Regions from separate parts of the Burkholderia glumae LMG 2196 genome, predicted to be linked through region 2. Evidence: riboswitches for the same ligand, from Rfam matches in the RefSeq annotation. Region 2 holds a riboswitch; the other holds the start of a gene.

Region 1 (15,785 bases), 970 kb from region 2:
CGGTAAGTGGGTCGGTGGCGTGGCCGCCGTCATGGCGCCGTGCGCCCCCGCTGCGGCTGCGCCGGCCAGGCCGGCACCAGCGCCTCGTGGCCGTCGCGCTCGATCAGCACCAGCGGGTAGCCGAACGCGGCGCTCGCGGCCTCGGCCGTCAGCACCTCGCGCGCGGGGCCGGCCAGCGCGCCGCCGCGGCCGTCGAGCAGCAGCGCGTGGGTCGCGAAACGGCGCGCGAGGTTCAGATCGTGGCACGAGAAAATCACGCTGCGCGGCGCACCGTCCTGCAACCAGCGCGCGAGCGCGTCGAGGCAATCGGCCTGATGGTGCAGGTCCAGGTGCGCGAGCGGCTCGTCGAGCAGCAGCAGCGGCGCGCCCTGGCACAGCACGCCGGCCAGCGCGACGCGCTGGCGCTCGCCGCCCGACAGCGTCAGCACGTTGCGCGGCGCGAGCGCCGCCAGATCGAGCCTGGCCAGCGCCTCGCGCGCGGCGGCGCGATCGGCCTCGCGCTCCCAGCCCCAGCCGCCCAGATGCGGAAAGCGATGCGCCAGCACCGTGTCGAACACGCTCGCGGCGAACGCGTCGTGGCGCGTCTGCGCCATCAGCGCGCGGCGCCGCGCGAGCGACTCGGGCCGCCATGCGGCGAGCGGTCTGCCGTCGGCTTCGACGTGTCCCGCGGCCGGCTCGGCGAGCCCCGCCAGCACCGAGATCAGGGTGGTCTTGCCGGCACCGTTCGGGCCGGCGATGCACCACAGTTCGCCGGCGCCGAACGCGAGCGACAGGGCCTCGACGAGCGTGCGCGAGCCGGCCGCGAGCCGCAGCCCGCAGGCGCGCCAGCCGCCGGCGCCAGCGGCGCGGTTCGCCCCGCCGCTCATGGCGCGGGCCGGCGCAGCAGCATCCACAGGAACACCGGTACGCCGAGCAGCGCCGTCATCGCACCGACCGGCAACTGCGCCGGCGCGATCACGGTGCGCCCCACCAGATCGGCGCCCATCACGACGGCGCCGCCCGCCAGCAGCGAGGCGGGCAGCAGCATGCGCTGGTCGTTGCCGAACGCGAGCCGCAAGGCATGCGGCACGACCAGGCCGACGAAGCCGATGGTGCCGGCCGTGGTGAGCGCGGCGGCGGCGGCCAGCGAGGCGATCAGCACGATCCGCAGCCGCAGCCGCGCGACCGGCACGCCGAGCGCGGCCGCCGCGGTATCGCCGCGCAGCAGCACGTTCAGTTGTGGCGCGACCGGCAGCGCGGCCGCCGCGGCGCAGGCCAGCGCACCGAGCGCGAACCACGGCGGCGCCGCGCTGCCGAGGTCGCCCGCGAGCCAGAACAGGATGCCGCGCAGGCGATCGTCGGGCGCGATCGACAGCATCAGCGTGACGAGCGCGCCCCAGCCGGCCGCGATCACCACGCCGGTCAGCAGCAGCCTGGGCGACGCATCGCGCGCGTCCCCCGGGCCGGCGCGCCACGCGCCGCGCACCAGCGGCCGATAGGTCAGGCCCAGCACCAGCGCGGTCGACAGCAGCGCGCCGACGAACGAGGCCGCGTCGACGAGCCACCAGGCGGCGCCCGCGATCATCGCCGCCAGCGCGAAGCCGGCCGCGCCGCCCGACACGCCGAGCACGTAGGGCTCGGCGAGCGGATTGCGCAGCAGCACCTGCAGCAGCGCCCCGGCCAGCGCCAGCAGCGCGCCGCAGCCGAAGCCGGCCAGTGCGCGCGGCAGGCGCAGCGTGGTGACGATCTCGCCCGCGAGCGCATCGCGGCCCGGCGCGAACAGCGCGCACAGCGCCTGCCACGGCGTGATCGGCACGCTGCCGAGCGCGAGCGACGCGACCAGCACGAGCCCGGCCGCGACCGCGAGCGCGGCCCAGATCGCCGCGGCCCGGCCGGGCGTCATCGCGGCGCCGCGCAACCGCGCCCCCCGCATGCGGCGCGCGGCGCGCGCGGCATGATCGACGCCCTACGGCTGCCGCCAGCCGATCGTGACGTAGGCGCCGCGGCGCGGCGTGTTGTACCCATACGCAAGCTGATAGTCCTTGTCGAGCAGGTTGTCGAGGTGCGCGCTCACGTACCACGATTTCGTGATGTCGTAGCGCGCCGTCAGGTTCACGATGCCGTAGCCGCCGAGCGGCTCGCCGCTGTCGTCGCGCGCGCCGCTCACGAGCCATTCGCCGCCCACGCGCCAGCCGCCGAACGCGCGGTTTGCCGAGAACGACGCGAAGTGCCGCGCGCGGCGCACCAGATCCTGGTTCGCGCTCTCGTCGACAGGGTTCTGCAGGGTCGCCGCCACGCGCAGGTCGGTCTTGCCGAGCTGCCCCTGCCACGCGCCCTCGATGCCCTGCACCTTGGCGCGCCCGACGTTCTGCGCGGTGTAGACGAAGCCGGTGGCGTCCGGCACGTACTGGATCAGGTTGGTGTAGCGCGTCTGGAACAGGCTCAGGCGCATCACGCCGAGCGCGTCCGAGGCGTACTGCAGCGCCGCCTCCACCGAATGGCTGCGCTCCGGCTGGATCGCGGGGTTGCTCGCGCCCGGGAAGTACAGGTCGTTGAAGGTCGGCGCGCGAAACGCGTCCGACACGCTCGCCGTGACTTTCCAGTGCTCGCCCAGGTCCAGGCCGTAGCCGAGATAGTAGCTGTTCGCGCCGCCGAAATCCGAATACCCGTCGCGCCGGACGTTGGCCTGGAACCGGTTGTTGCCGAAGCGGCCCGTGTAGCCGAGCCAGCCAGAGTTCACATGGCGCCGCGGCGCCGCGTACTCGTTCGAATCGAGTGCCTGGTCGAGCCGCTCGTAGCCGGCCTGGACGGTCTGGCCGCGCGCGAGCCGGAAATCGTTTTGCCAGGTGTACTGGCGGTTGTCGGTATCGAAGTGGTCGGTATAGGCGCCGTTGAGCCAGGACTGGCTGCGGTCGTTGCCGGTCGAGACGCGCAGATGCGTGGTCCAGCCGTCGGCCAGCCTGCCGTCGGCGAACACCGATAGCTGCTGCACGCGGCTGTAGAGCGTGTTGAGGTCGGTGGGCAGGCCGAACGCATTGTCGTAGCTGTTCGCGCCGTTCGACTGGAAGTAGGTGAGCCCGGCGCTCCAGCCGTTCGCGAAGCGGTGCTTGAGCGCGGCCGAGACACTCTCGCCGAGGTTGCCGTTCGCATTCGGATTGGCGCGCGGCTGCTGCGCGGGGTTCAGCGCGGAAAAGCCGTCGGTCTTCTCGCGCGAGAGCGCGAGCGAAAAGGTGCTGCGGCCGTCGCCATCGAGCCGGCCCGACACGCCCGCGTCCTGCGACTGCGTGTGGTAGCTGCCATAGCCGGCCGAGAACCAGAAGCGCGGCGGATGATTGCCGCCGTCGCGCGTAAACACCTGCACCACGCCGCCGATCGCACCCGAGCCGTACAGCGACGAGACGTTGCCGTTGACCACCTCGACGTGATCGATCTGCGCGAGCGGCAGCTGGCTGAGCTGCGCGGCGCCGAGGCTGGCGGAATCGACGCGCACGCCGTCGATCAGCACCAGCGACTGGGTGGACTGCGCGCCGCGCAAAAACAGCGTGGCGGTGGAACCGGGGCCGCCGTTGCGCACGATCTGCGCGCCGGGCGCGAGCGCGAGCAGCCCGGGCAGATCGGTGGCGCTGCCGTGGTCGATGTCCTCGCGCGTAAACAGCGTGGTCTGCGGCAGCGCGTCGGCGAGCGTCTGCGGGCTGCGGCTCGCGGTCACGACGACGGAATCGAGGACGGCCGGCTCGACGGCGCCGGCCGCGGCCGTGGCGGCGGGCGCCCGGCTCGCCCCGGCAGCCGGCGCGGAAGTGGAGACAGACGGGGGCGGCGCGGATGCGGCGGACTGCGCCCGGGCGAAGCCGGGCAGGCCGCATAGCGCGGCGAGCGTGGCGCGAACCAAAGCGGTGCGCATCGGAAAACATCCTGTCGACAAGCGCGGCCCCCGCTTCCCCGCAGGTTCCGCCTCACGGAAGCGGCGCACGCGGGCGACACGCTTCCCCACTCCGGCCGGTATCCGGGCTGGCGACCACCGGCCCCGCCTTCCCGCGCGCGAGCGCAGTGGCCCCGGCCATCCGTGCGCGGTCGCGCGAGCGCGAGGGAAGGCCGATCCAAAGGGGTGGTTCGCGTCGTGATCGATGCGCGATCGACGCGGTCGCTTACCGTTGCGGGGGCAGCGCAGGTTGGCTCGTCCGGATCGGCGGCTTCCTGCTTCCCGTTTAACTGCGTGCGACAAGGTCTCGCACGCATGCACCGAAGCGGCGCCAGTGTAGGAGCGGGTCTAGCGAGCGTCAAGCAAAGCGCGCCGCGCGCTGGCGGCCGCCATGCAGCGCGGCGCGGCCCCTCTGCGGCGGCATGGCGGACCGCGCGCAGGCGCGTGCGCGGCATCCGGCATTTGCCGCGCATTTCGCGGCAAGAAGCGGGGGTGTTACGTCTGGATACGTTACAAAAGTCGGAACACCGGCGTTTCCGCGCTAAAATGCCCGGTCTTTAGAGGACGCAGCAGATGCTCAACGAACTCGAAACCCTATCCCAGAACATTGGCCGCCTGATCGCGCTGAACCAACGCCATCATACGGAACGCATCGCACTCGAGGAGCAAGTCGCGCAGCTGCGCGCGCAGGCCGAAGCCTTGCGCGTCGAACTCGACCAACTGCGCGAGGAGCGCAACGCGCTGGTGGCCGAACGCGACACGCTGTCCGCGAAGATCGACGACGCCCAGGTGAAACTGAATGCGATCCTCGAAAAACTCCCGCGTACGAAGCAGGCGGCCGACGGCGAGAGCCAGCTCGACCTGCTCGACGCCCCGGCCGAAGCGGCGGGCAGCGGTGCGTCCAGCCACGGAGAACATGCATGACCACCAAGCAGATCGAAGTCTCGATTCTCGGCCAGGCGTATCGCCTCGCGTGCTCGCCGGAAACCGAAGCGGCGCTGCTCGAAGCGGTGGCACGCGTGGACGCCGAGATGTCGAAGATCCGTACCAATAGTTCGGTGCGCGGCACCGACCGGATCGCGGTGATGGCCGCGCTGTCGCTGGCCTCGGAGTTGCTTCGCCTGCAACAGAGCGTTCGCCACGGCGAAGCATTTCCCGCCGAGGAAATCCGGCGTACAATGCGCCACATGAACGAACAGCTCGGCGCGGTCCTGGCCCAGCACGAAGCGCGGTAAGCGACGCGCTCACGGCGGCGGTTCGGTCGGAAAGATTTGGTTGGAACGATTTGCTCAGCTTCCCTGCCTGGTTCGCCAAGGTCATATATTCCTTGAACCAATGCCATGTGCACGGTTGCGGAAATTTGTAGCACGGGCGCGCGCGTCACTCTGTCTGATGTACCCGAAGTGCTGCTAACTGCGACCAATTCTGAACCTCAGGTTCAGGATGCCGGCCTAGCGGCCAAGGCGGGGACCTATTCGACGGCATCGGACCTTGTCCGATGCCGTTTTTCATTGGCACCGCCGCCTGGCCGCGGTGCGCGGCGCACGGCCTGCCGCCCCCCTGTTCCCTGTCGCGCGGAGCATCCATGCAATTCTGGCTGATGAAATCCGAACCGGACGAGGCGAGCATCGACGATCTCGCCGCCGCGCCGCAACGCACGCTGCCATGGACCGGCGTGCGCAACTATCAGGCACGCAACTTCATGCGCGACACGATGCGTGTCGGCGACGGCGTGCTGTTCTACCACTCCAGCTGTCCGGAGCCGGGCATCGCCGGGCTGGCCGAAGTCGCGTCCACACCGTATCCCGACCCCACCCAGTTCGACGCGGACAGCCCGTACTACGACCCGAAATCGAAACAGGACGCGCCGCGCTGGGTGCTGGTGGACGTGCGCTTCGTGAAGAAGACCGCGCTGGTGCCGCTCGCCGCGCTGCGCGAGCACGACGCGCTTGCCGAGATGCGCGTGCTCGCCAAGGGCAACCGGCTCTCGATCACGCCGGTCACGCGCGCCGAATGGCGCTTCATCACCGAGCGGCTGATGAAGTGAGACCCGCGCCGCCGCGCCGCTCGCCGGGCCGGCCCGGATCGGCCCGCTGGCGGGCGCCGCGCCGGAACTCGGCGCATCTTTCGTCGGCCTAATGATCGCGCAAACGGCGCAGACGCAGGTTCGCGCCCGTTTGCCTCGACACGACGCACGGCACCGCGAACGCTCGCGGCTACCGCGCACCAACCGGAGCTCACACGATGAAAAAATCCGCTGCCGCACTCGCGCTCGCCATCTCCACCCTCGCCCTCGGTGCGGCCCCGGCCGCCCGCGCGCAGGTCACGCCGCCGCCCGCCGGCGTGCTGTCGCTGTCGGCCCAGGCCAGCACCGACGTGCCGCAGGACGTCGTCGACATCACGCTGTTCTACGAGCAGGAGGCGAAGGACCCGGGCAGCCTGACGGCCGAGCTGAACCGCCGCGCCGATGCGGCGCTCGCGCGTGCGCGCGGCGTGTCGGGCGTGAGCGCCCACACGGGCGGCTTCTCGGTGTACCCGAGCACCGACCGCGACGGCAAAATCTCGGCCTGGCGCGGCCGCACCGAGATCGTGCTCGAATCGCGCGACTTCGCGGCCGCCTCGAAGCTGGCCGGCGACCTGTCGAACTCGCTGCAGGTCGGCAACGTCGCGTTCTCGCTGTCGCCCGAGGCGCAGCGTGCGGCCGAGCAGAAGCTGACCTCGCAGGCGATCGAGTCGTTCCGCGACCGCGCGGCCGAGGCCGCCAAGGCGTTCGGCTACAGCGGCTTCGCGATCCGCGAGGTGAACGTGGGCGGCGGCCGCAGCGTGCAGCCGTATTCGCGCATGATGGCGATGGACGCGGCGCCGATGATGGCCGCCAAGGCCGCCGCGCCGATCGCGGTCGAGGGCGGCAAGGCCACCGTCACCGTCACCGTCAACGGTTCGGTGCAGATGAAGTAAGCGGGCCGCCGGCAGGCGGGACCGCCGCGCCGTCGCGCCCGGCTTCACGAACGCGGCGCGCCGGCACCGACAGCCCGGCGGGCCTGCCCCGCCGGGCTGTTTTCATGCCGCAGCCGGCTCGCGCTTGCGGCGATAGGCCCACAGCATCAGCAGCACGCCGGCCACCACCATCGGCAGCGACAGCCACTGCCCCATCGACAGCCCGAGCGCGAGCAGACCGAGGAAATCGTCGGGTTCGCGCGCGAACTCGACGGTGAAGCGCGCGAGCCCGTAGCCGATCAGGAACAGCGCCGACACCGCGCCGGTGGGTCGCGCCTTGCGCGAGAAGAAGAACAGCACGAGGAACAGCGTGATCCCCTCGAGCGCGATCTCGTAGAGTTGCGACGGGTGGCGCGGCAGCATCTGGTACTGCATGAACACCTCGTTCAGATGCCATTTCGCAGCGATATCCGGGTGTGCCGCGAGCCAGATCGCGTCGTCGCGCGCGGCGCCCGGAAACAGCATCGCCCATGGCGCATCGGGGCTCGTCACGCGGCCCCACAGCTCGCCGTTGATGAAATTGCCGAAGCGCCCGGCCGCGAGCCCGGTCGGCACCATCGGCGCGACGAAGTCGGTCACCTGCAGCCAGGAGCGCTTGCGCTGCCACGCGAACAGCATCATCGCGGCCAGCACGCCGAGGAAGCCGCCGTGGAACGACATCCCGCCCTCCCAGACGCGGAAGATGTCGAGCGGATGCGCGAAGTAATAACTCGCCTTGTAGAACAGCACGTAGCCGAGCCGGCCGCCCAGCACCACGCCTAGCACGCCGTAGAACATCATGTCGTCGATGTCCTTGGCGGTCCAGCCTTGCGCCGCGACGTGCGGCAGCTTGAGCCGCACCCGGCCGACGACGATCGCCGCGATGAAGCCGACGAGATACATGAGCCCGTACCAGCGCACGGCGAGCGGTCCAAGATGAATCGCGACGGGATCGAAATTGGGGTGAATGATCATGAGTCGGTGTGGAAGGTTGCTGAATCGGTGCGGCGTTCATGCGCCGCGCCCGCCCTTTGAAGGTGTTTCGCCGCGCGCGTTCGGCACGCGACGCGGATCCGGCCGCCGCCGCGCCCCGCACGATCTCGATGAAATCCGCGGATACCGGGCTCGCCTCGCGCGTGCGCCGGCCGAGGCTCATCTCGACGATCGGCACGCCGCCCGCCAGCGGCCGGCGGCGATGACGGCACGCGTGCGGCGCCCACGGCCCGCCGCCCGCGCGAGGCTGTGATCGTGCGGCGCCGGACGCCGCCCGGCCAATACGCGGCGCCAGGCCAATATGCGGCGCCAGGCCGAGCGCGCCGTTGCGGCCCGTAATGATGTCATAAAAGCCGGACGTCCAACGAAGCGGGCCGATCGCGCGCGTCGGATCGGCCGGCTCGGCGAACCGCACCGACGCCGACCGCCTGTCGACCGACACCGAGGGCACGAAGCCTTCGCCCGCCTCACGCAAGACGATCGCCGGGCGCATCGAGCACGGCAGGCAGGGCCTGCGGCTGGACCGCGCGAGGCGAGCGGGCGGTTGCCGCCATCCCATGCCGCACGGCATGACGACGGCGCCCGCGCGCGGCCCCGGCCGGCGACGCGCAGCGGTGCGGGCGGCCTTTGCTTCTATAATGCGCGGACAGCCAGACCGGCCGCCGAGCCGGTGGAGACCCCTGTATGAGAATGAAGCTTCTGCGAGCGACCGCTGCCGCGCTGCTGATCGCGGCTATGCCCGCGCATGCCCAGCAGCCCGCGAGCGGCCCGCTACTCGCGCAACGCAAGAATTGCATGGCCTGCCATGCCATCGCGGCCCCGCTGATGGGGCCGCCGTTCCACGCCATCGCCGACCGCTACCTCGCGCGCGCCGATGCGGCCGACTATCTCGCGCAATCGATCGTGAAGGGCAGCGTCGGCGTCTGGGGACCGGTGCCGATGCCGGCCAACACGCAGTTGACCACTGACGAGGCATACCTGCTCGCCCGCTGGATCATGACGCTGAAGTAGGCGCTCGCCCCCGCACCGGCGCCGCCGCTGGCGGGGCAGGTGCGGCATCGGCCATGATCCGCCGAGTGCGCGGGCCTCGCCGCCCGCGCCTCGATCACATGGCTTCACGCCGGCGGCGGCGGGTGATCCGCGAGCGCCTCGCCGACCGCCTCGCTCACCCACTGCTCGATTTCAGGCGCGAGCGCCAGCAGCACCTGCTGCGAGACTTCTTCCGCGAGCGCCGCCGCGTGCTGCTGGACCAGCTCGCGACAGCGTGCGTCGATCAGCGCGCGACCTTCGCCTGCCAGATAGCCGGCAACGCGGCCGTGCAGCCGCTCGGCGAGGCGCCGCGCATCGACGGCGGGCGCCACCGGCGCGGGCGCCGCCGCGACCGGCAAGGGCTCGGGTGCGCCGTGCTGCAACTCGGCGGGCGGCGGCGCCTCCTGATCGGCGAAACGCGCCGGCATCGGCTCGTCGGCGCCGAACGGCGTCAGTTCGGCGAATGCGGCGGGCGGCATCGCCTCGATCGCGTGCAGCGCCGACTCGGTGCGGGCCACGACGTCGCTGTCGGCCGGCGCGTCGACGGCGGCGGCGATGCCGGAAGCGTCGCGACCGCCGGCAGCGACCGGCCCGGCGTCGCGCTGCTCGGCAGCCTGTTCCGGATCGGCCAGCGCGTAGGCGAGCGAGCCATCGTCCGGGGCGTCATGCTCGTCGTCGCCAACCAGTGGCGCGGCGCCCGCCTCATGCGGCGCGGCGGCCGGCGGCGATGTCACGGATGCCACGCCGGGCTGCGGTGCAGCAAGCGGCTCCGGCATTGCCGCGAATTCCGGCGCCACGGCAGGCTCGGGCGCGACGAACGCTGCCTCCGCGTCACTGAGCCCGCTATGAGCGGGCGGCGTCAATGGCGCGCGCGCCTCCTCGGGCGCGGCAACCGGCTCGGGCGCAGCGGTAGATGCCTGCGGCGTCGCCGGCTCGGGCGCGAAAGGCGCGTCGGGCACGTCGGACGCCGGGGCCGCCTCGGCCGATTGCGGCCGCGCCGCCGTGTCAGGCGAGGCGAACCGCGCCCCCGATGCATTCAGTTCCGGATCGGCAGCCGGCTCCGGTTGCGGCGCGCCGGCCAGTTCGTGCGGCACCGCCGGCTCCGGCGCAACGAACGGCGCGGGAACGTCGGGAACGTCGGGAACGTCGGGGGCGGCCGCGCCGGCCGCTGGCGCGGGTGCATGCGGCTCGGCCGGCGCGGCGGGCACCTCGCCAGCCTCGCCAAGCGCGCCGTCCGCAGCGGGCGGCCGCGCTTGCCGCAGCCGCGTCTCGTCCGGCCCGGGCGCCAGCCTCGCTACCGGCAGCGCATCGGCGCCGGCCGCGCCGGCCGGCGCGTCATAGGCCGTCGACAGCGGCGCGTGGGTCTCGGCGGGCGGCAGCCCGGAGCCGGCCGTTTCGGGGGCGGCTTGCGGCTGCAGGACGGGAAGGCCGTCGGCACGCGGCGCGGGCGTCGGAGTCGGGGTCGCGGAGCTGGCCGGCACGGACTTGCCGGGCACCAGCACATCGGTCAGAACAGGAATGTCGAACTCGCGGTTGGTGTCGGGCATGTTGCCTCCGGGCGCGGGTCAGCCGCCCTGCTTGTAGTTGTTCAGCGCATAGCCGCGATCGCGATAGAAACGATAGCGATCGCGGCCGGCCGCCAGTTCCTCGGGCGCGTTGCCGACCACCTCGAGCAGCCGCGCGAACCGCGCGAACTGCGCGGGCACCTCGGCGCCGAGATTGAGCACCACGCCGTCGTGCGGCGCGCGGGAAAGATCGGTGGTCAGCACGATCGGCGTCTGGCCGGCGAGCGGGCTGTCGATCGAGCAGTGCGGAATGAAATCGAGCGGCGAGAAGGTCCAGAGCCGCTCGTCCAGCGCGCGCAGCCGCGCCGGCTCCGCGCAGACGACGACGGATTGCCCCGCCAGATACGCCTTGCGCAGCAGCCGGCACGCATACGCCAGCGAATCGCCGACGTTCGAGTGGAAATCGATCCGCGTCATCACGCGCACCGCTGCGTCGTCGCCGCGCCGCTCACGCGCCGGCGCGGTCGATCAGGAACTGCGTCAGGAGCGGCACCGGCCGGCCGGTGGCCCCCTTCGCCGCGCCGCTCTTCCAGGCGGTGCCGGCGATGTCGAGGTGCGCCCATGGGTAAGCCTCGGCGAAACGCGACAGGAAGCACGCCGCCGTCACGCTGCCGCCCGGACGCCCGCCGAGATTCGTCAGGTCGGCGAAATTCGACTTCAGCTGCTCCTGATACTCGTCGTCGAGCGGCAGACGCCAGGCCGGATCGCCGGCCTCGCGCGAGGCGTCGAGCAGCTCGCCCGCCAGCGCGTCGTCCTTCGAGAACAGGCCGCTGTGGTGGTGGCCGAGCGCGACGACGCAGGCGCCCGTCAGCGTCGCGACGTCGATCACGGCGGCCGGCTTGAAGCGCTCGGCGTAGGTGAGCGCGTCGCAGAGGATCAGGCGGCCCTCGGCGTCGGTATTGAGCACCTCGATCGTCAGCCCCTTCATGCTCGTGACGATGTCGCCCGGCTTCAGCGCGTTGCCCGCCGGCATGTTCTCGCAGGTCGGCACGATCGCGACGACGTTGAGCTTGAGCCCCATTTCGGCCACGGCGCGCATCGTGCCGAGCACCGAGCCGGCGCCGCACATGTCGTACTTCATCTCGTCCATGCCCTCGCCCGGCTTCAGCGAGATGCCGCCCGTGTCGAACGTGATGCCCTTGCCGACCAGCACGATCGGCGCCGCCTTGGCCGGCCCGCCCTGGTAGTGCAGCACGATGAACTGCGGCGGCTCGACCGAGCCGCGCGCGACCGCCAGGAACGACTCCATCTTCAGCGCCTGGATCTGCTTCAGGCCGAGCACCTCGGACCTGAGATTCCAGTCCTTAGCCATCTGCCGGGCCGAGTTCGCAAGATAGGTGGGCGTGCAGACGTTGGCGGGCAGGTTGCCGAGATCGCGCGTGAAATCGATGCCGTTGGCGATCGCCACGGCCTGCTTCACGGCCAGCTTGGCGGCCTTCTCCTCGGCCGGATCGACGCTGAACACGACGCGCTTGAGCGTGGCCGGCTCGGGCTCGGCCTTGCTCTTCATCTGCGTGAAGCGGTAGGTTTCGTTGCGCAGCGCGAGAATCGCGGCACGCACGCACCAGTCGGACGCGCGCTCGGCGACGGGCAACTGCGTGAGCGTGAACGCGACCTGCCCGACCTTGGTCGCGAGCAGCGCGCGCCAGGCGGCGCGGACGGCCTCCTGGTAAGCCTTCTGGCCGAAGCCGTCCTGCTTGCCGAGGCCGACGAGCAGCACGCGCGAGGCGCCGATGCCCGACACTTCGTGCAGCAGCAGGGTCTTGCCGGCCTTGCCGTCCATGTCGCCGGCCTTGATGATCCGCGACAGCAGCCCCTTGGTGGCTTCATCCGTGTCGAGCGCGGCGCCGGACAGCGTTTGGGATTCGAACACGCCGATCACGACGCAGTCGGATTTTCCGGTCAGGAACCCCTTGGCAGCACCTTTGCTCCAATCAAAGCCTTTTATGCTAAAGTCCATCGCGCTTGTCCTCGGATAAAATCTGGGCTAAGGGTGAAAGCCGCAATTATCCGCTATTTTTTCCCTGGCGGCGCGCGCCCCACCCCCTCCCGCCCTCTTCGCATCAAACATGATCTTTGAACGCTCCCTCCAGCGCGAGCTTGCGTATACGGCCGGCGCTGTCTTCATGGTGCTGCTCACGATCATGCTGACGTCGATGATGATCCGTATCGTCGGCTACGCAGCGTCCGGTCAGGTGAGCCCGAAGGACGTGCTCGTGCTGATCGGCCTCACCGTGATCGGCTATCTCGCGATGATCCTGGTCGGCACCCTGTTCGTGTCGATCCTGTTCGTGCTCACGCGCTGGTACCGCGACTCCGAAATGGTGGTCTGGCTCGCCTCCGGCGTGAGCCTCACGCGCCTGATCCGGCCGATCGGCGTGTTTTCCACGCCGATCGTGCTGCTCATCGCGTTCTTCGCGTTCGTCGGCTGGCCGTGGTCGAACCAGCAGAGCAAGCTGATCAAGGCGCGCTTCCAGCAGCGCGACGAGGTCTCGCTGCTCGCGCCGGGTCAGTTCCGCGAATCGACCGCGACCCACCGCGTGTTCTTCATCGAGAAGATGTCGCCGGACCAGGCCCGGGTGCAGAACGTGTTCGTCACGACCACCGAGCAGGGCAAGGTCAACATCGTCGTCTCGCAGACCGGCCGCGTCGAAACCGAGAAGAACGGCGACCGCTTCATCGTGCTCGAGAACGGCCGCCGCTACGACGGCGTGCCCGGCCAGCCGAACTTCAAGATCATGCAGTTCGAGCGCTACGGCGTGAAGATCCAGAGCAAGCAGGTGGTCACGCAGCCCACCACCACCAGCACGTCCACGCTCGAGCTGCTGCGCGATCCGACCAAGGAAAACCTGGCCGAATTCGCCTGGCGCGCCGGCCTGCCATTGATCGCAATCAATCTGATGATCCTGGCAATCCCGCTGGCCTATCAGAATCCGCGGCGCGGCCGCACCGTCAACCTCGTGATGGCCGTGCTGATCTACCTGACCTATTCCAACCTGCTGAACGTGGTGCAATCGCAGATCGAGCGCGGCAAGCTGCCGTTCGGCGTCGGGCTGGTGGTGCTGCACCTGGTGGTGGCCGGCATCGTCGCGTTCCTGTTCTGGCTACGCGTGCGCAACCGGCCGCTCATCTCGCGGGCCACGTTCCGCCGGGGAGCCTGACCGATGCGGCTCTACGAAAAGTATTTCGCGCGCCAGATCTACCTGACGTTCATCTTCGTGCTGTTCGCGTTCTCGGGGCTGTTCTTCTTCTTCGACCTGATCAGCGAGCTGAACTCGGTCGGCCACGGCGCCTACAACTTCGGCTACGCGGTGCTGCGCGTCGCGCTGCAGACGCCCTCGCGCTTCTACGAGATCATCCCGGTCGCGACGCTGATCAGCGCGATCTACGTGTTCGCGCAGATGGCAGCGAACTCCGAGTTCACGATCTTCCGCGTCTCGGGCCTCGCCACCAACCAGGCGCTGCGCTCGCTGCTGAAGATCGGCGTGCCGCTCGTGATCGTCACCTACCTGATCGGCGAATTCATCGGCCCCTACACCGATCAGCTCTCCGAGCGCGTGCGGCTCGAGGCGCTCGGCTCGTCGGTGTCGTCGAACTTCGCCTCGGGCGTCTGGGTCAAGGACACGCTGACCGCGCGCGACAACGGCGAGCCGGTCACGCGCTTCGTCAACGTCGGCACGCTGTCGCCCGATTCGACCATCAGCAACGTGCGGATCTACGAGTTCGATTCGAAGTTCCAGCTGCAGAACGTGCGGATCGCGAAGTCGGGCCGCTACGCGCCGCCCGGCCACTGGCTGCTGACCGACGTGACCGACACCCAGCTCACGCCGATCCCGCCGGACAGCCATGCGCCGAAGGATGCGCTGAACCCGGTCTACCGCTCCGAGCAGGTGTCGATGCCGCAGTATTCGCTGCGCTCGGATCTCACGCCGCAGATCCTGTCGGTGCTGCTGGTGTCGCCGGAGCGGATGTCGATCTTCAACCTGTTCCGCTATATTCAGCATTTGCGCGAGAACCAGCAGGACACCCAGACCTACGACATCGCGCTGTGGCGCAAGCTGCTGTACCCGTTCGCGGTGTTCGTGATGCTGGTGCTGTCGCTGCCGTTCGCGTACCTGCATACGCGCGCCGGGGTGGTGGGCGTGAAGGTGTTCGGCGGCATCATGCTCGGCATGAGCTTCCAGCTCTTCAACACGCTGTTCTCGCACATCGGCACGCTCAATACCTGGCCCGCGCCGCTCACGGCGGCGCTTCCCGCCCTGATCTACCTCGCGCTCGGCCTGTTCGCGCTGAAGTGGGTCGACCGGCACTGATCACCGATTACCGCAGAGAACGGAGGAACGATGAGCAAGCATGGGATCATCCTGTTCGGACATGGTTCGCGCGACCCGCGCTGGATGGAGCCCTTCGAGCGGCTCGCCGAGCGCGTGCGCGCCGCGCACACGCTCGGCCCGGTCTCGCTCGCGTTCCTCGAACTGATGCCGCCGGAACTGGCGGACGCGGTGGCCGCGCACGCCACGCAGGGCTGCGCGGCCATCACGATCGTGCCGGTATTCGTCGGCCAGGGCGGCCACGTGCGGCGCGACCTGCCCGAACTCGTCGAGGCGTGCCGCGCCGCCCATCCGGGCATCGAGATCCGCTGCGCCACGGCGATCGGCGAGGACGACGCCGTGCTCGACGCGATCGCACGCTACTGCCTGCAGCAGGCGAGCGCCTGACGGATCACACCGCCCGCCGCGGCGGCGCCTCAATGCAAAACGCCGGCCCCCAGGGGCCGGCGTTTTGCATTGAGGGCGCATCCATCAGGCCGCGTTGCGCATGCCGTCGCCGTCCGTGCCCGCCTCGGCCGGCGCGCCGTCGTCCGCGAGCCGCCCGCGCTCGCCGAACGCGGCGCCGATCATCAGCAGGCTCGGCTGCGCGGGATCGAGCCAGGCCTGCGCCTCGCCCGCCGCCATCCGTGCCAGCGTCAGCTCGAGCGTGCGCTCGCGAGCCGTGCTGCAGGCCTCGACGATCGCCACCGGCGTGTCGGCCGCGCGGCCCGCGTCGATCAATTGCCGCGCGATGCCCGGCGCGCTGTCGCGGCCCATGTAGAACACCAGCGAATCGGCGTTGACCTGCTCGCGGATCTCGTCGCTGCCCGGCGCGCGGCTCCGGGTGGCAAACGCGACGCTGCGCGCGACGCCGCGCAGCGTCAGCGAGCGCTTGAGCGTGGCCGCGCCGGCCAGCGCCGCGGTGATGCCCGGCACCACCTCGTAGTCGATCCCGGCCGCCTCCAGCGCGCGCATTTCCTCGTCGGCGCGGCCGAACAGCATCGGGTCGCCGCC
Region 2 (15,785 bases):
TCGTCGGCATCGCGCGGGTTCGCGAGTTCGACCATCAGCCCGAAGCGGTCGAGCAGCTGCGGGCGCAGCTCGCCCTCCTCCGGATTCATCGTGCCGACCAGCGCGAAGCGCGCCGCGTGCGAATGCGAGATCGCATCGCGCTCGACGGTGTTGACGCCGCTCGCGGCGGCGTCGAGCAGCACGTCGACGAGGCCGTCGGGCAGCAGGTTCACCTCGTCCACGTAGAGCACGCCCAGATGCGCGCGCGCCAGCAGCCCCGGCGAGAAGCGCACCGCCCCCTCGCCTAGCGCGCCGGCCAGATCGAGCGATCCGGTGACGTGCTCGTCGGCCGCGCCGAGCGGCAGCGTGACGAAGCGGCCCTCGGGCAGCAGTTCGGCCAGCGCGCGCGCGGCCGTCGATTTGGCGGTGCCGCGCGGCCCGCTCACCAGCACCCCGCCGATGGCCGGATCGACGGCCAGCAGCAGCAGCGCGCGCTGCAGCGCGGCCTGCCCGACCAGCGCGGAAAACGGAAAGGGCGGCAGCGCGCCCGAGGCATCGTGTGGGTTCATCGCCGGCTTCCTTCGAGATGCTGCTCGACGGCGAGCAGCTGTTGTTCGAGCTGGTCGCGATAGGCGCCCGGCTCCTGCCAGAGCCCGCGCTGGATCGCCTCCAGCAGCCGCTCGCAGATGCCGTGCAGCGCGTGCGGGTTGTGCCGTTCGAGGAAGACCCGCGTGGCGGCGTCGTTGACGTAGGCGTCGGTGACGAGCGCGTACTGGTGATCGGCCACCACGCGCGCGGTGGCGTCATAGCCGTACAGGTAGTCGACGGTGGCGGCCATCTCGGCCGCCCCCTTGTAGCCGTGCCGCTTGACGCCGTCGATCCATTTCGGGTTGACCACGCGCGAGCGGATCACGCGCGCGATCTCCTCGGTCAGCGTGTTGATGCGCGGCGTGTCGGGCCGGCTGTGGTCGCCGTGGTAGAGCGCCGGCTGGCGCCCCGAGCGATGCCGGACCGCGGCCGCCATGCCGCCCTGGAACTGGTAGTAGTCGTTCGAGTCGAGCAGGTCGTGCTCGCGGTTGTCCTGGTTCTGCACCACCGCGTCGATCGTCGCGAGCCGCGCGCCGAACGCGTCGTGGGCCGCCTCGCCGGCGCTGTTCTGCGCGTAGGCGTAGCCGCCCCAGGCCTGATAGGCATCGGCGAGATCGGCGTCGGTCTGCCAGCCGCCGCCGTCGATCCGTTCCTGCAGGCCCGCGCCGTAGCTGCCCGGCCGCGCCCCGAACACGCGCCAGCCGGCGCGCCGCCGCGCCTCGTCGGCCGCCACGCCGCGTTCGACGAGCGCCGCCGCGTCGCGCTGCACGCGCGCGCGGATCGGGTTCAGATGAGCCGGCTCGTCGAGTTCGGCCACCGCCTGCACGGCCGCGTCGAACAGGTGCATCAGGTTCGCGAACGCGTCGCGGAAGAAGCCCGACACGCGCAGCGTCACGTCGATGCGCGGCCGGTCGAAGATCTCGATCGGCACGATCTCGAAGTCGGTCACGCGGTGGCTGCCGTGCGCCCATTTCGGCCGCACGCCGATCAGCGCGAAGGCCTGCGCGATGTCGTCGCCGCCGGTGCGCATGGTGGCGGTGCCCCATACCGACAGGCCCACGGCGCGCGGATAGTCGCCATGCTCCTGCAAGTGGCGCTCCACCAGCTGATGCGCGGACTTCATGCCGAGCGACCAGGCCGCCTGGGTCGGCACCGCGCGCGTGTCGACCGAATAGAAGTTGCGGCCGGTGGGCAGCACGTCGGGGCGCCCGCGCGAGGGCGAGCCGCTCGGCCCCGGCGGCACGAAGCGGCCGTCGAGCCCGCGCAGCAGATGGCGTAGCTCGTCGGCGCCGCATGCGTCCAGGCGCGGCGCGAGATCGCGCGCCACGCGCTCGAGCACGGCCCGCGTGGCCGGCCAGCGCTCGGGATGCGCGTGCGGTGCGGGCGCGGCGGCAAGCGCATCGGCCGATTCGATGGCCGCGGCCTCGGCGCCGTGGGGTGCGCCGCCCTCGCCGCCCTCGCCGCTCAGCGACGCCACCAGCCGCTGCGCGAGCAGCTCCAGCCGCTCGCGCGTGTCGCCGGCATGGCGCCACGGCGTCGGATCGACGGCCACCAGTTCGGCGGGCCGCGGCCCACGCCACGGCGCGGCCCAGTCGGCCGCGAGCGGATCGAACTCGGCGCCGAGCGCGAGGTCGCGCGCGAGCGCCGCGATCAGCCCCGCGTTGGCGCCGAGCCCGTCGCCGACCGGAAAGCGCGCCAGCGCGAGCAAGGTGTCGCGGCGCTGGCGCCCTGCGGGCGAGCGGCCGAAGGTATGCAGTCCGTCGCGGATCTGCGCCTCCTTCAGCTCGCAGAGCCAGGCATCGACGCGCGTGAGCAGCGCGTCCTCGTCGCCCTGCCCGGCGGGCGCGGCCACGCTCAACTCCTCGTGCAGGCGGTGCTCGACGATGGTGTCGAGGATGGTCCGGCGCAGCAGCTTCGCGCGCCGCGCGTCCACCATCAGCGCCTCGTAGTACTCGTCCACCTGCCGCTCGAGATCCTGCAGCGGCCCGTAGTTCTCGGCGCGCGTGAGGGGCGGCATCAGGTGGTCGACGATCACCGCCTGCGCGCGGCGCTTGGCCTGGCTGCCCTCGCCGGGATCGTTGACGATGAACGGATAGAGGTGCGGCAGCGGCCCGAGCACGAGGTCGGGCCAGCACGCGTCGGACAGCGCGACGCTCTTGCCGGGCAGCCATTCGAGGTTGCCGTGCTTGCCGACGTGGACGATCGCGTCGATCGCGAACACGTCGCGCAGCCAGAAATAGAAGGCCAGGTAGGCGTGCGGCGGCACGATCTCGGCGTCGTGGTAGCTTGCGTAGTCGTTCGCGTCGCGCGTGCGCGCCGGCTGGATTCCGACGAACACGTGCCCGGCGCGCCAGCCCGCGATCGGAAAGCGTCCGTGGCGCAGCGCCGGCTCCTGCTCGGGCATGCCCCAGCGCGCCTCGATCGCCTCGCGCGCGGCCGCGGGCAGGCGTGCGTAGTGCCGGCGGTAGGCGTCCATCGCGAGGCTCTGGAACGCGGGCCGGAGCGCGCTTTGCGCCGCGTCGTTGGTCACGCCGCCGGTGAGCCGCGCGAGCAGCGCGTCGCCCGAGGCCGGCAGCGGCCCGGCCAGCGTGTAGCCGGCCTCGCCGAGCGCGGCCAGGATGCCGAGCGCCGAGGCCGGCGTATCGAGCCCGACGCCGTTGCCGATCCGCCCTTCGCTGGTCGGGTAGTTGGCCAGCACCAGCGCGAGCCGCTTGTCGGCGTTCGGCGCGGTGCGCAGCCGGCACCAGCGCCGGCTCAGCTCGGCCACGAAGGCCACGCGCTCGGCGTCGGGCTGGTAGCGCACCACGTCCACCTCGGTATGCGGGCAACGATAGGCGAGCCCCTTGAAGCTGATCGCACGCGTGACGATGCGCCCGTCCACCTCGGGCAGCGCCACGTGCATCGCGATGTCGCGTGCCTGCAGCCCCTGCGGGTCGGCCAGCCAGGTCTCGCGGTTGCCGCCCGACAGGATCACCTGCAGCACCGGCGCGTCGCCCGCCAGTTCCTCGGCGGCGGGCGCGTCGATCGCGCCGGCCGCGAACGCGGTGGTGTTGAGCACCAGCGCCACGCGCTCGGAGGCCACCAGCCGGTCGATCACCTCGCGGCTCGCGGCGTCCTTCAGCGAGGTCACGGCGATCGGCAGCGGGTTGAGCCCCTCGCGCTCGAGCGCGTCGATCAGCGCGTCGAACACGGCCGTGTTGGCGGCCTGCCAGTGCGCCTTGTAGAACAGGATGGCCACCACCGGCGCGCCCGGCGTCCAGCGCGCGCGCCAGTGGTCGAGCGTGGCCGGCTCGTGGGCCGGGTGATAGAGCGCGGCGGCCGGCAGCGGCCGCGGCGGCGCCGGCTCCTCGCCCACGCCGAGTGCATGGAAGGCGATGCTGCGCAACAGCGCCTGCGCGTTATGGGCGCCGCCCTCGCGCAGATAGCGCCACCATTGCCGGCACCGCGCCGGCTCGACGGTGCTCCGCGCGATCAGGTTCGGATCTTCCTGCAGGTCGCCCGAGAACATCGCCAGCCGCTGGCCGCGCCGTTCGGCGAGCGCCACGGCCTGCTCGATCCCGTAGGGCCAGTAGGCCTCGCCGCCCAGATGGTCGATCACCACCACGCGTGCATGCTGCAGCACGTCCTCGACGTAGAAATCGACCGACGCGGGCTGCCGCAGGAACGTCAGGTTGGCGAGCCGCACGCTCGGGAAGCCCTCGCCGAGCCGCGGCACGACGCTCGCGAGCAGCGCCAGCGTGGTGTCCGCCGAACTGAGGATCACGATCTCGGCGGGGCGCTGGTCGATCCGGATCACGCCCTGCGTGTCGTCGACGAAGCCGCCCGGGGTGGTGCGCAGCAGATGCATGGCGGCGCGCGGCGCGTCAGGCCGGCTGGGCGGCGCCGAGCGCGGCCGTGAAGGCGCGCTGCAGCGCGGCCGCGTCGAGATCCTCGCCGATCAGCACGAAGCGGCTGACCTCGTCCTCGCCGTCCCGCAGCCGGCGGTCGAAGTAGCTGTCGAAGCGTCCGCCCACGCCCTGGATCACCAGCCGCATCGGCGTGCCGGGCAGCACCGCGAAGCCCTTCACGCGGTAGATCGTGTGGCCGTCCACCAGCGCGCGCAGCGCGGCGACGGTCGCCTCGCGCGAGCTCACGCGCGCCTGCACCACCACCGAGTCGAACTCGTCGTGGTGGTGATCGGCGTCGTCGGCCGAGCCGTGATGATCGTGGCGCAGGTGGATGCTGTCCTCCGAGGCCGCGTTCAGGCCGATCAGCGTGGCCAGGTCGAGCTCGCCGCGCTGCGCCCGCACGATCTTCACGTGGGCCGGGATTTCCTCGCGGATCGTGGCCTCGACCGAGGCGAATTGCGCCTCGTCGAGCAGGTCGGTCTTGTTGACGATCACCAGGTCGGCCGACGAGAGCTGGTCGGCGAACAGCTCGTGCAGCGGCGATTCGTGATCGAGGTTCGGATCGGCGCGGCGCTGCTCGTCCACGGCGTCGGGGTTGTCGGCGAACTGGCCGGCCGCGGTGGCCGGGCCGTCCACCACGGTCAGCACCGCGTCGCAGGTAAAACTGTTCTTGATCGACGGCCAGTTGAACGCCTGCACGAGCGGCTTGGGCAGCGCGAGGCCCGAGGTCTCGATCAGCACGTGATCGATCTCGGCGCGGCGCTCGACCAGCGCCTCCATCACCGGATAGAACTCCTCCTGCACCGTGCAGCACAGGCAGCCGTTGGCGAGCTCGTAGAGCTGGCCGGCCGCTTCCGCGCCCTCTTCGCAGCCGATGCCGCATCCCTTCAGGATCTCGCCGTCGATGCCGAGTTCGCCGAATTCGTTGACGATCACCGCGATCCGGCGGCCCGACGCGTTCTCGAGAATGTGACGCAGCAGCGTGGTCTTGCCGCTGCCGAGGAAGCCCGTGACGACGGTCACGGGAATTTTGCGCATTTGCATGGGAAGGATTCCGTCGGTGAGTCGGTGGATGATGCCATCGGCGCGTGGCAGGAGCGATCGCAAACGGGCCGCCACGCCGGCGGCCCGGGACAGCGCGCCGCCTCCCGCGGCGCGTCCCTTGCGGAGCCTCCCGCGCCAGCGCGCGCCGGGCCAGGCGCGCCGCGAGCGCGGCGGTTCCGCCGTTCTGGCCGGTATCCGGGCTGGCGACCGCGCCGCTTCGCCTTCCCGGACGCCGGCGGCATCCAGTGGCCTGGCCGCGCGTGACGCGCACGCGCGGTGAAGCGGGCCTCGCATCGCCTCTTTGCGATGCAGTCGCTTACCGTTGCGGGGGCAGCACAGGTTGATCGCGGCCGCGGCGCGGCCCGATGCCCTGTTTCCCGTTCAACTGCGTGCGCAGGAATCCGCACGCGAGCACCAAAACGGCTGCGAGTGTAGGCGCCGCGCCGGAACGCGTCAAGGCGCGCGGGCCGGGCCGGCGCGGGCGGCCCCGCCCCGCCGGCTGGCGGCCCGCCCGGCGCCGCTGTGCTATCGTATGCGCGCGTCTGGTGCCCGCTGCCGCGTTCGCGGCGGCGGTTGAACGGGAAACAGGAAGCGGCGTGCGCAAGCGGCACCTCGCCTGGCCTGTGCTGTCCTCGCAACGGTACGCCGCCGGCGGTCCGCTCCCAGCGGGCCGCGCGGATCGACGAACGCCACTGCCGCACGCGGCGGGAAGGCCTCGATCCGTTCGTTTCGATCGGCGGTCAGCCCGGATACCGGCCGACGCAATGGCGGGTTCACCCGCCCGACACGGCGCTCGCGAGGTACGCGCGCCGCGCCAGCGCGCTGTTCCGATCAACCGGCTCGATCCCGCTTTCGCATGACCCGCTCAGCCTCGCGTTTGGCGCCGAGCCACGCGCTGCCATCCGCCGCGACGCCGGCGGCCACGGCGCGCGTGTGCGACGCCCTGCTGCCCACGCCGCCCCTGCCGGCGCGCCCCTGCGCGCCGTGCGCCGGGGTGCCCGATGCCGCCGATGCCACGGCCTCGCGCGCCGCGCCATGGCGCGTCGCGGTCGGCATCGGCTGCCGCGCCGGCCGCTCGGCCGAGGCGATCGAGGCCGCCATCGAGGCCGCGCTGGCACGCCACCCGGGCCTCGGGCGCGAGGCCGTCGCGCTCGTCGCGACGCTCGACGCGAAGGCGGCCGAGCCCGGCCTCGTCGCCTGCTGCGCGCGCCATGGCTGGCCGCTCGTGGCGATCACGCGCGAGGCGATCGCGGCGCTGGCAGGCAGGCGCGCGGCGGGCGGCGACATGGGCCGCGCAGCGGACCAGCGGGCGCCCGTTTCGGCGGTGCAGGCGCGCTTCGGCATCGACGGCGTCTGCGAGCCCTGCGCGCGCGCGGCCGCGCCCAACGGCACGCTGCTGGTGACGAAGACGGTCGTCGACGGCGTGACCGCCGCGATCGCCGGACCGCTCTGAGCCTCGCGCGCCCTCCCCCCAATTTCCGCACTCAGGAGACCCGATGAAAACCGATCCCGAATCGCATCAGCGCATGACCGAACGCCGCCGCGCCGGCCACGAGAAGAAGCAGGCTGCGGCCACCGTCGAGAAGGGGCTGCTGATCGTCAACACCGGCAACGGCAAGGGCAAGACCACGGCCGCCTTCGGCATGGCGGTGCGCGTGCTCGGCCATGGCATGCGGCTCGGCGTGGTGCAGTTCATCAAGGGCGCCCTGCACACCGCCGAGCGCGACCTCCTGGACACCTTCGCGCAATGCGATTTCGTCACGATGGGCGACGGCTACACCTGGAACACGCAGAACCGCGACGCCGACATCGCCACCGCGCGCAAGGGCTGGGACGCGGCGCGCCGCATGATCGAGAGCGGCGAATATCAGATGGTGATCCTCGACGAGCTGAACACCGTGCTCAAGTACGAGTACCTGCCGCTCGACGAGGTGCTGGCCGTGCTGGCCGCGCGCGCGCCGATGCTGCACGTGGTGATCACGGGCCGCCACGCGCCGGACGCGCTCGTGGAGGCCGCCGATCTCGTCACCGAGATGCGGCTCGTCAAGCACCCGTACCGCGAGCAGCACGTGAAGGCGCAGCGCGGCGTGGAGTTCTGATGACGGCGGCCGGCATGCCAGCCTGTCCCGCGCTGCTGATCGGCGCGAGCGGGTCCGGCCAGGGCAAGACCTCCGTGACCGCCGGGCTCGCGCGGCTGCACCGGCGGCTCGGCCGGCGCGTGCGCGTGTTCAAGACCGGCCCGGACTTCCTCGACCCGATGATCCTCGCGCGCGCGAGCGGCGCCGAGGTCGAGTCGCTCGATCTCGGCATGGTCGGCGAGGCCGGCTGCCGCGCGCTGCTCGCGCACGCGGCGGCCGAAGCCGACCTGATCCTGATCGAGGGCGTGATGGGGCTCTACGACGGCACGCCGAGCAGCGCCGACCTGGCCTGCCGGTTCGGCGTGCCGGTGGCCGCGGTGATGTCGGCGACCTCGATGGCGCAGACCTTCGCCGCGCTCGCCTTCGGGCTCGCGCGGTTTCGCCCCGAGGTGAGGTTTCACGGAGTGCTCGCCAACCGGGTCGGCTCGGCGCGCCATGCCACGCTGCTGCGGGCCGCGCTGCCCGACGACATCCGCTGGCTCGGTCATCTGCCGACCGATGCCGGCATCGCGCTGCCCGAGCGACACCTCGGGCTGCACCAGGCCGGCGACATCGCCGATCTCGACACGCGGCTGGAGCGCGCGGCCGACGCGCTCGCGGCCACCGCCCTCGCCGAGCTGCCGCCGGTGGTCGGCTTCGCGCCGCCCGAGCCGGCGCCGCCGCTGCCGCGCTGGCTCGACGGCCTGCGCGTGGCGGTGGCGCATGACGCCGCGTTCGCGTTCATCTATCCGGCCAACCTCGCGCTGCTGGCAGCGCTCGGCGCGCGCGTGACGCGCTTCTCGCCGCTCGCCGACGAGCCGCTGCCCGACTGCGACGCGCTCTATCTGCCGGGCGGCTATCCCGAACTGCATGCGGCACGCCTGGCCGGCAACGCCCGCAGCGCGGCCGGCATCGCCGCGCACGTGGCGGCCGGCCGGCGCGTGCTGGCCGAATGCGGCGGGCTGCTCTACCTGTGCGAGACGCTGACCGACGCCAACGGCACGACCACGCCGATGCTCGGGCTGCTGCCGGGCGCCGCCACCATGCAGCGGCGCTTCACGGCGCTCGGCATGCAACGGCTCGACACGCCGCACGGGCCGCTCAACGGCCATACCTTCCATTATTCGAAGCTGGAGATGCCGCTCGCGCCGGCCGCGGTGGCCACGCGCCCCGACGACGGCGCGCCCGGCGAGGCGGTTTACCGGCACGGGCCGATCGTGGCCAGCTACCTGCATGGGTACTGGCCGTCGAACCCGCGCGGCCTTGCGAGCCTCATGCTCGGCGAATGGCCCGCGGCCTCGCCGCGTCGCTGAGCCCTCGCCAGGCAGCGATAGCCGCGGCCGACCCGATGCGGCATGCGCCGGCTCAGGCCGAGCCGATCAGCAGGTCGGCCGGAATCCCGAGCCCCTGGTGCAGGCGCCGGATCATCGCCAGGCTCAGCGAGCGCTTGCCGTTCAGCACTTCGTAGACGCGGTTGGTGTTGCCGATGTAGGGCTTGAGGTCGGCGACCGACAGGCCGTCCTGCTCCATGCGGTAGCGGATCGCGGCGATCGGGTCGCGCGCGTGCCGGCGCAGGCAGGCGTGCTCGTAGCGCTCGACCAGACAGGTCAGGATCTCGAGCTTGTCGCCGCCGGGCGTGCCCGGCTCGGCGCCGGCCGCGGCCAGCGCCGACATCTCGGCGAGCGCGGCCTCGTAATCGAGCTCGGTGCGGATCGGGCGTATCGTCAGGTCCATCGGGTCGCTCCACGGTGGCGTCGCCGGCCGGCGCGGCGCGATGGCCGCGCATGCCGGCCCGGATGCGGGACGGGCCATGGTAGTCCCGGCGCGGGACGGTTCTCAATGCGGCATCGGGTATCGGCCCGCCGGCCCGCCCGCGACCACGGCGGCCGCGGCCGCCGCGCGGGAAGGCACGGCCTCGGGCGCTGCGCGCCGCGCTCGAACCGCGCTGGCGGCGACACGATGGCGGCCCCGCCGCGCCGCCGCGAACTTACATCGAACCCCATATAAAAATCCGAATCTGTCGGAACGCACGCGACATCGCGCTGTCATGTTCCCTGGCATCGATTTTCCACGCAGGGTCCCGCCGTTCGTCGATGGACCCTCGTCCGGCGTGCTTGACCGCGCGCCGACGCGCAGCACGCCACGCAGCCAGCCGCTTCCGCGGCGCGTGGCGCCGAAGCGCTGGTGCAGCCGGGCCGCGTCGTGTCGCGCGGCCCGGCTGCCGTCGCCCCAAACCCGTTTTGAGGATGTACAGTCCGTTGATCCCCCGCATCGACCTTCCCGTTCGCGCCGGCGGCCGACACGCCCGCCGGCCCGCCCCGCACCCGCTGGCGCGCCTCGTTCCGGCCACCGGCGTCATCGGCGCGCTGGCCGCGCTGGCCGCCCTCGCCCTCACCGCCGCGCCGCCGGCCGCCTCGACGCCGGCCACGCCGACACTGAGCGGCGCCGCGAAGACGCCGCTGCGTGTGTTCGCGGCCACGCCGTTCCCGAGCGCGCAGCGTTTCGTCACCGAGCAGCTCGAAGCCGAGCTCGGCCCCTACGAGGCGGCGCTGGGGCGGCTGGCCACGCGCCCGCTCGTGCGCCCCTTCCCGCGGCCGGGCCTGCTCGGCGACGCGAGCGACCTGTTCTCGCTCGCCGCGCCGCCGCCCCACGCCGACGCGCCGCTCCAGGCGGGCGGCGTGCGCGCCGGCACGATCGAGCGCTCGTTCGCCGACACCCTGCAGCGGCTCGACGTGCCGCCCGAGGTGCGGATCCAGCTCGGCGACCTGGTCGCCACGCACACGCACCCGCATGCCGCCGCGCAGCCCGGCGACCGCTACCGGCTCGCCTACGCGATCACGCCCGACGGCCCGCGCCTGACGGCCCTCGATCTGCGCAGCGCCGGACGCCACTTCGGCGCGCTCTGGTTCCGCCCGCCGGGCGCAACCCATGGTGCGTTCTACAGATACGACGGCACGCCGCTCGAGGCGGCGGCGCTGATCATGCCGGTGGCCGCCACGCGCATCAGCTCGCCGTTCGGCGAGCGCCTCCACCCGATCTCGCATCTGCGCCTGATGCATACCGGCACCGACTTCGCGGCGCCGCGCGGCACGCGCGTGAACGCGGCGGCCGACGGCGTGGTGTCGTTCGTCGGCATCGATCCGCATGGCTACGGGCGCTACGTGGTGGTCGAGCATCCCGGTGGGGTCTCGACGCTGTACGCGCATCTGTCGGCGTTCGCGCCCGGGCTCGAGGAAGGCATGCGCGTCGCGCAGGGCCAGCGGCTCGGCGCGGTCGGCATGACGGGCGCCGCCACCGGCCCGCATCTGCATTTCGAGGTGCGCCGGGCCGATACGCCGGTCGATCCGGTGGTCGCGCTCGCCGACGCGAGCAACACGCTCGCGCCCATGCAGCTCGACGCGTTCCGCCGCGAGGCCACCGCCATGCGCACCCAGCTCGCCGCCGCGGCCGCCCCGGCCACCGGCATCGCGATGCTCGACACGGCCCCCGCCGATGCCGGCCTGAGCACGCTCGACCCGACCTTGCGCGCACTGCTGCCGGCCCCGGGCCAGGCCGCCGCCTCCGCCCGGGCCGCCGCGTCCTGACCGCGGCGGCGACGCGCGCCCGCCACGCGCCATGGCAGGCGTCATGACGCCGCGCCGCTGTCTCGTTATCATCGTGGGCAGGCGCGCCGGCAGCGGCGCGCCTCGCGGACCGCGCGCGGCGCGGCACAGCATTTCTCGACGGGAGCGCTTCGATGGCGCCAGCTCAGTATTTCCGCAGCCTCGCCGGACGCGAGCGCAGCGCCGACGGCAATCGCCGCCTCGGCCTGTCGCTCGCGTTCGTGGCGGGCGCGGCCAATGCCGGCGGCTTTGTGGCCGTCCATCAGTACACCTCGCACATGAGCGGCATCGTGTCGTCGATCGCCGACGACACCGCGCTCGGCGATCTCTCGCTGGCGCTGGCCGGCGTGGCCTCGCTGCTCGCGTTCGTCTGCGGTGCGGCCAGCACCGCGCTGCTCGTCAACTGGGGGCGCCGGCGCGGCCTGCATAGCCAGTACGCCTCGCCGCTCGCGCTCGAGGCGCTGCTGCTGGTGGGCTTCGGCGTGCTCGGCAGCCAGCTCGCCGATCACCGCCCCTTCTACGCGCCGCTCACGGTGATCCTGCTCTGCTTCATCATGGGGCTGCAGAACGCGATGATCACCAAGATCTCGAATGCCGAGATCCGCACCACGCACGTCACGGGGATGGTGACCGACATCGGCATCGAACTCGGCAAGCTGTGCTATCCGAACCGCGCGCCGGCCGGCCCGGCGCCGGATGGCGGCGCGCCCGCGCCGCTCGCGGCCCTGCCGCCGGTGCGCGCGAACCTGCCGAAGCTGCGCGTGCTGGGCGCCATGCTGGCGATGTTCATCGGCGGCGGGCTGGCCGGCGCGCTCGGCTTCCAGCATGCCGGGTACGCCGCCACGCTGCCGCTCGCGGCGCTGCTCATGGCGCTCGCGATCGTGCCGTTCGCCGACGACCTGCGCGCGCGGCTCGACCGCTCCTGAGCCTGGCGCGCCATCGCCGCCGGCGCGGCACGGACGAAAAAAAGCCCGCCGTCAGGCGGGCATCGAATCCCAGTCAAGGAGGTGTCACACGAACTACGGGTTCAGATTAAGGGGCCCGCCGCGTGACCACAACCAAGCATTTCCGATATCGTTATCGCGATCGCGCCGTTACGCCGGCGGCGCCGCCGCTCACGGCTCGTGCCGCAGATAGCCTTCCCTGGCCGGGTCGCGCATGCGCCACGACACCAGGAACGAGATCGCGCACAGCGCCGTCACGTACCAGTAGAACGTCGCCTCGGTGCCGGCCTGCTTGAACCACAGCGCCACGTACTCGGCCGTGCCGCCGAACAGCGCATTGGCCACCGCGTAAGAAAGGCCCACGCCCATCGCGCGGACTTCGGGCGGAAACATCTCGGCCTTGATCAGGCCGCTGATCGAGGTATAGAAGCTGACGACGGCGAGCGCGACCGTGATCAGCACGAATGCCGTCATCGGGCTCCTGGTGCCGGCGATCGCATGCATCAGCGGCACCGTGCCGAGCACCGCGAGGCCGCCGAACAGCAGCATCGAGCTGCGCCGGCCGATGCGGTCCGACAGCGCGCCGAACACCGGCTGCAGCAGCATGTAGACGAGCAGCGCCATCGTCATCACGTTGCTGGCCGTCTTCGCAGGCATGCCCGCCGTGTTGACGAGGTACTTCTGCATGTAGGTGGTGAACGTGTAGAAGATCAGCGAGCCGCCTGCCGTGAAGCCGACCACCGTGAAGAACGCGCCCTTGTGCTGCATCACGCCGCGGATCGTGCCGGCGTCGCGCGCATGGCGCGATTCGCGGGTGGAGGTCTCGCCGAGCGACTTGCGCAGGTAGAGCGACACCAGCGCGGCCAGCGCGCCGACCAGGAACGGAATCCGCCAGCCCCAGGCGCGCAGTTCCTCGGTGGTGAGGAACTGCTGCAGGATCACCAGCACCAGCAGCGCGCAGAGCTGGCCGCCGATCAGCGTCACGTACTGGAACGAGGCGAAGAAGCCGCGCCGGCCCTTCAGCGCGACCTCGCTCATGTAGGTCGCGCTGGTGCCGTACTCGCCGCCCACCGACAGCCCCTGCAACAGCCGCGCCACCAGCAGCATCACCGGCGCGAGCGCGCCGATCTGGTCGTAGGTGGGCAGCGCCGCGATCACCAGCGAGCCGCCGCACATCATCAGCACCGAGATCATCATCGCGGTGCGCCGGCCGCGCCGGTCGGCGATGCGGCCGAACAGCCAGCCGCCGATCGGCCGCATCAGGAAGCCGGCCGCGAACACGCCGGCGGTGTTGAGCAGCTGCGTGGTGGGATTGCCGCTCGGAAAGAACGCGTGCGCGAAGTAGAGCGAGCAGAACGAATAGATGTAGAAGTCGAACCATTCGACGAGATTGCCCGACGAGGCGCCGACGATCGCGAAGACGCGTCGGCGGGTGTCGTTGGCGGCCAGGTGGGCCGGATCGGTGAGATCGGTCATGCAGTTGCGGTCCTCGATGGGTCGTGGGATGCGTGCGGGGGCATGGGCGCGACGCGCGCTGCGCATGGCGCACCCGGCCGCGCCGGGCGGCCGGTGCACGGGCGCGGGACCGCCTCGCCCGGCACCGCCCGCGCTCGGTGCGGCGCCATTCTATCCAATTGAAAGCTTGCGCGCCGTCAGGGCAGTCCCCAGGATCGGGCACGGCCCGCGCCCTCGCGCAACCGCCATGCCCCATCACGAAAGAAGCCAGCCCGAGGGCTGGCTTCGCTCGACGCAGCGCGGGCGGACGGCGCGTCCGCCCGCCGCTCAGACCCGCACCTCGGGCGGCCGGTAGCGGCACTCGTAGCGCTTGCGCACCGTGCCGGCCTCGTCGACGCTCTCGAGGAACACGTCGAACTGCCAGAGCCGCGCCATGTGCTTGAGCACCTCGTCGCTGTCGTTGGCCAGGTGGCGGTTGTCGGTCATGAAGTGGCGCAGCGTGAGGCTGCGGTCGCCGCGCGTATTGACGGCCCACACCTGGATGTTCGGCTCGCGGTGGTGGATGTCGTACTGGCGCGAGAGCGCCTGCCGCACGTACTGATAGCCGCTGTCGTCGTGAATCGCCGAGACTTCGAGCGAATCGCGCATGTCGTCGTCGAGCACCGAGAACAGCCGCATCTCGCGGATCAGGTGCGGCGACAGGTATTGCGCGATGAAGCTCTCGTCCTTGAAGTTGCGCATCGCGTAGTGCAGCGCCGGCAGCCACGGGCTGCCGGCCAGCTCCGGAAACCAGCGGCGGTCTTCCTCGGTCGGATTCTCGCAGATGCGCCGGATGTCGCTCATCATCGAGAAGCCCAGCGCATACGGGTTGATCCCGCTGTAGTAGGGCTTGGTGACGGGCGGCTGGTAGATCACGTTGCTGTGCGAATGGAGGAACTCCATCATGAAGCCGTCGGCCAGCTTGCCCTGCTGGTAGAGCGTGTTGAGCAGCGTGTAATGCCAGAAGGTGGCCCAGCCCTCGTTCATCACCTGCGTCTGCCGCTGCGGGTAGAAGTACTGCCCGACCTTGCGCACGATGCGGATCACCTCGCGCTCCCAGGGCTCGAGCAGCGGCGCGTTCTTCTCGGCGAAGTACAGCAGGTTCTCCTGCGGCTCGGGCGGGTAGCGCCCCTCCACTTCCTCGTCGGCCGCTTCCGGCTTGCGGCCGGGCAGCGTGCGCCAGAGCTCGTTGACCTGCGACTGCAGATAGGTTTCGCGCTCGCGCCGCAGCGCGGCCTCCTTGGCCAGCGACGGCTTCTGCGGGCGCTTGTAGCGGTCCACGCCGTAGTTCATCAGCGCGTGGCACGAGTCGAGCAGTTCCTCGACGCGGTCGAGCCCGTAGCGCTCCTCGCACTCGGCGACGTAGTTCTTGGCGTAGACGAGGTAATCGACGATGGCATGCGCGTCGGTCCAGAGCCGGAACAGGTAGTTGCCCTTGAAGAACGAGTTGTGGCCGTAGGCGGCGTGCGCGATCACGAGCGCCTGCATGGTCAGCGTATTCTCTTCCATCAGATACGCGATGCAGGGGTTCGAGTTGATCACGATCTCGTAGGCGAGGCCCATCTGGCCGCGCCGGTAGCTCTTCTCGGTCGACAGGAAATGCTTGCCGAACGACCAGTGGCGGTAGTTGACGGGCATCCCGACCGACGCGTAGGCGTCCATCATCTGCTCGGCGCTGATCAACTCGAGCTGGATCGGGTAGATGTCGAGCTCGTATTGCTCGGCGACCTGCGCGATGTGCGTGTCGTACTCCTCGATCAGCTCGAAGGTCCAGTCCGACGGGCACGGCAGCGGTTTGCGTTCGGCGACGTTCATGCGCCCTTCCTTCAGCCCGCTCTCGGGCATTGCTGGGTGCGGCGGCGACGCGTCGGCGCCGGCTCGATCGGTGCCGGGGCCGGGCGCGTCGTCGCCCGTGTGGCGCGCCTGCCAGCCGCGCGCCGCGTTGTCCGGGTGGCGTGTCGTCATGCCATCAGGTTTCCACGTGTTTTTCGAACAGCTCGCGGAACACCGGGTAGATGTCCGCGGCCGACTCGGCCTTCTTCATCGCCATGTGCGGCTGCGACAGCGCGAGCTGCGCGTATTCGAGCCACAGATTCTGCTCTTCCGGCGCCACCTGGATATAGGCGAAGT

Evidence for each region. Region 2 has a riboswitch for cobalamin ahead of KS03_RS25890 (cobalamin biosynthesis protein). Riboswitches for the same ligand answer to the same signal wherever they lie in the genome.
Region 1: it holds a riboswitch for cobalamin, as region 2 does, so the genes downstream of both, KS03_RS13890 (TonB-dependent receptor plug domain-containing protein) here and KS03_RS25890 (cobalamin biosynthesis protein) in region 2, are expected to answer to the same signal.

What each region holds. Positions count from the first base shown of each region.
Region 1 is NZ_CP009435.1:284,253-300,037, forward strand. Features, by position in the region: gene KS03_RS13880 (ABC transporter ATP-binding protein) at 30-866, opposite strand; gene KS03_RS13885 (FecCD family ABC transporter permease) at 863-1,882, opposite strand; gene KS03_RS13890 (TonB-dependent receptor plug domain-containing protein) at 1,946-3,880, opposite strand; cobalamin riboswitch at 3,957-4,238, opposite strand; gene KS03_RS13895 (coiled-coil domain-containing protein) at 4,472-4,822, shown strand; gene KS03_RS13900 (cell division protein ZapA) at 4,819-5,133, shown strand; RNA gene ssrS (6S RNA) at 5,191-5,372, shown strand; gene KS03_RS13905 (EVE domain-containing protein) at 5,484-5,945, shown strand; gene KS03_RS13910 (SIMPL domain-containing protein) at 6,143-6,856, shown strand; gene lgt (prolipoprotein diacylglyceryl transferase) at 6,959-7,849, opposite strand; gene KS03_RS13920 (c-type cytochrome) at 8,552-8,878, shown strand; gene KS03_RS13925 (DUF2486 family protein) at 8,983-10,443, opposite strand; gene KS03_RS13930 (DNA polymerase III subunit chi) at 10,462-10,878, opposite strand; gene KS03_RS13935 (leucyl aminopeptidase) at 10,910-12,421, opposite strand; gene lptF (LPS export ABC transporter permease LptF) at 12,531-13,622, shown strand; gene lptG (LPS export ABC transporter permease LptG) at 13,626-14,774, shown strand; gene KS03_RS13950 (sirohydrochlorin chelatase) at 14,805-15,179, shown strand; gene cobA (uroporphyrinogen-III C-methyltransferase) at 15,264-15,785, opposite strand, start outside.
Region 2 is NZ_CP009435.1:2,978,911-2,994,695, forward strand. Features, by position in the region: gene KS03_RS25875 (magnesium chelatase ATPase subunit I) at 1-548, opposite strand, end outside; gene cobN (cobaltochelatase subunit CobN) at 545-4,414, opposite strand; gene cobW (cobalamin biosynthesis protein CobW) at 4,431-5,498, opposite strand; cobalamin riboswitch at 5,668-5,932, opposite strand; cobalamin riboswitch at 6,024-6,273, shown strand; gene KS03_RS25890 (cobalamin biosynthesis protein) at 6,493-6,951, shown strand; gene cobO (cob(I)yrinic acid a,c-diamide adenosyltransferase) at 6,995-7,597, shown strand; gene KS03_RS25900 (cobyrinic acid a,c-diamide synthase CobB) at 7,612-8,928, shown strand; gene KS03_RS25905 (helix-turn-helix domain-containing protein) at 8,981-9,349, opposite strand; gene KS03_RS25910 (M23 family metallopeptidase) at 9,862-11,199, shown strand; gene KS03_RS25915 (YoaK family protein) at 11,352-12,143, shown strand; gene KS03_RS25920 (MFS family transporter) at 12,333-13,637, opposite strand; gene KS03_RS25925 (SpoVR family protein) at 13,944-15,620, opposite strand; gene KS03_RS25930 (YeaH/YhbH family protein) at 15,625-15,785, opposite strand, start outside.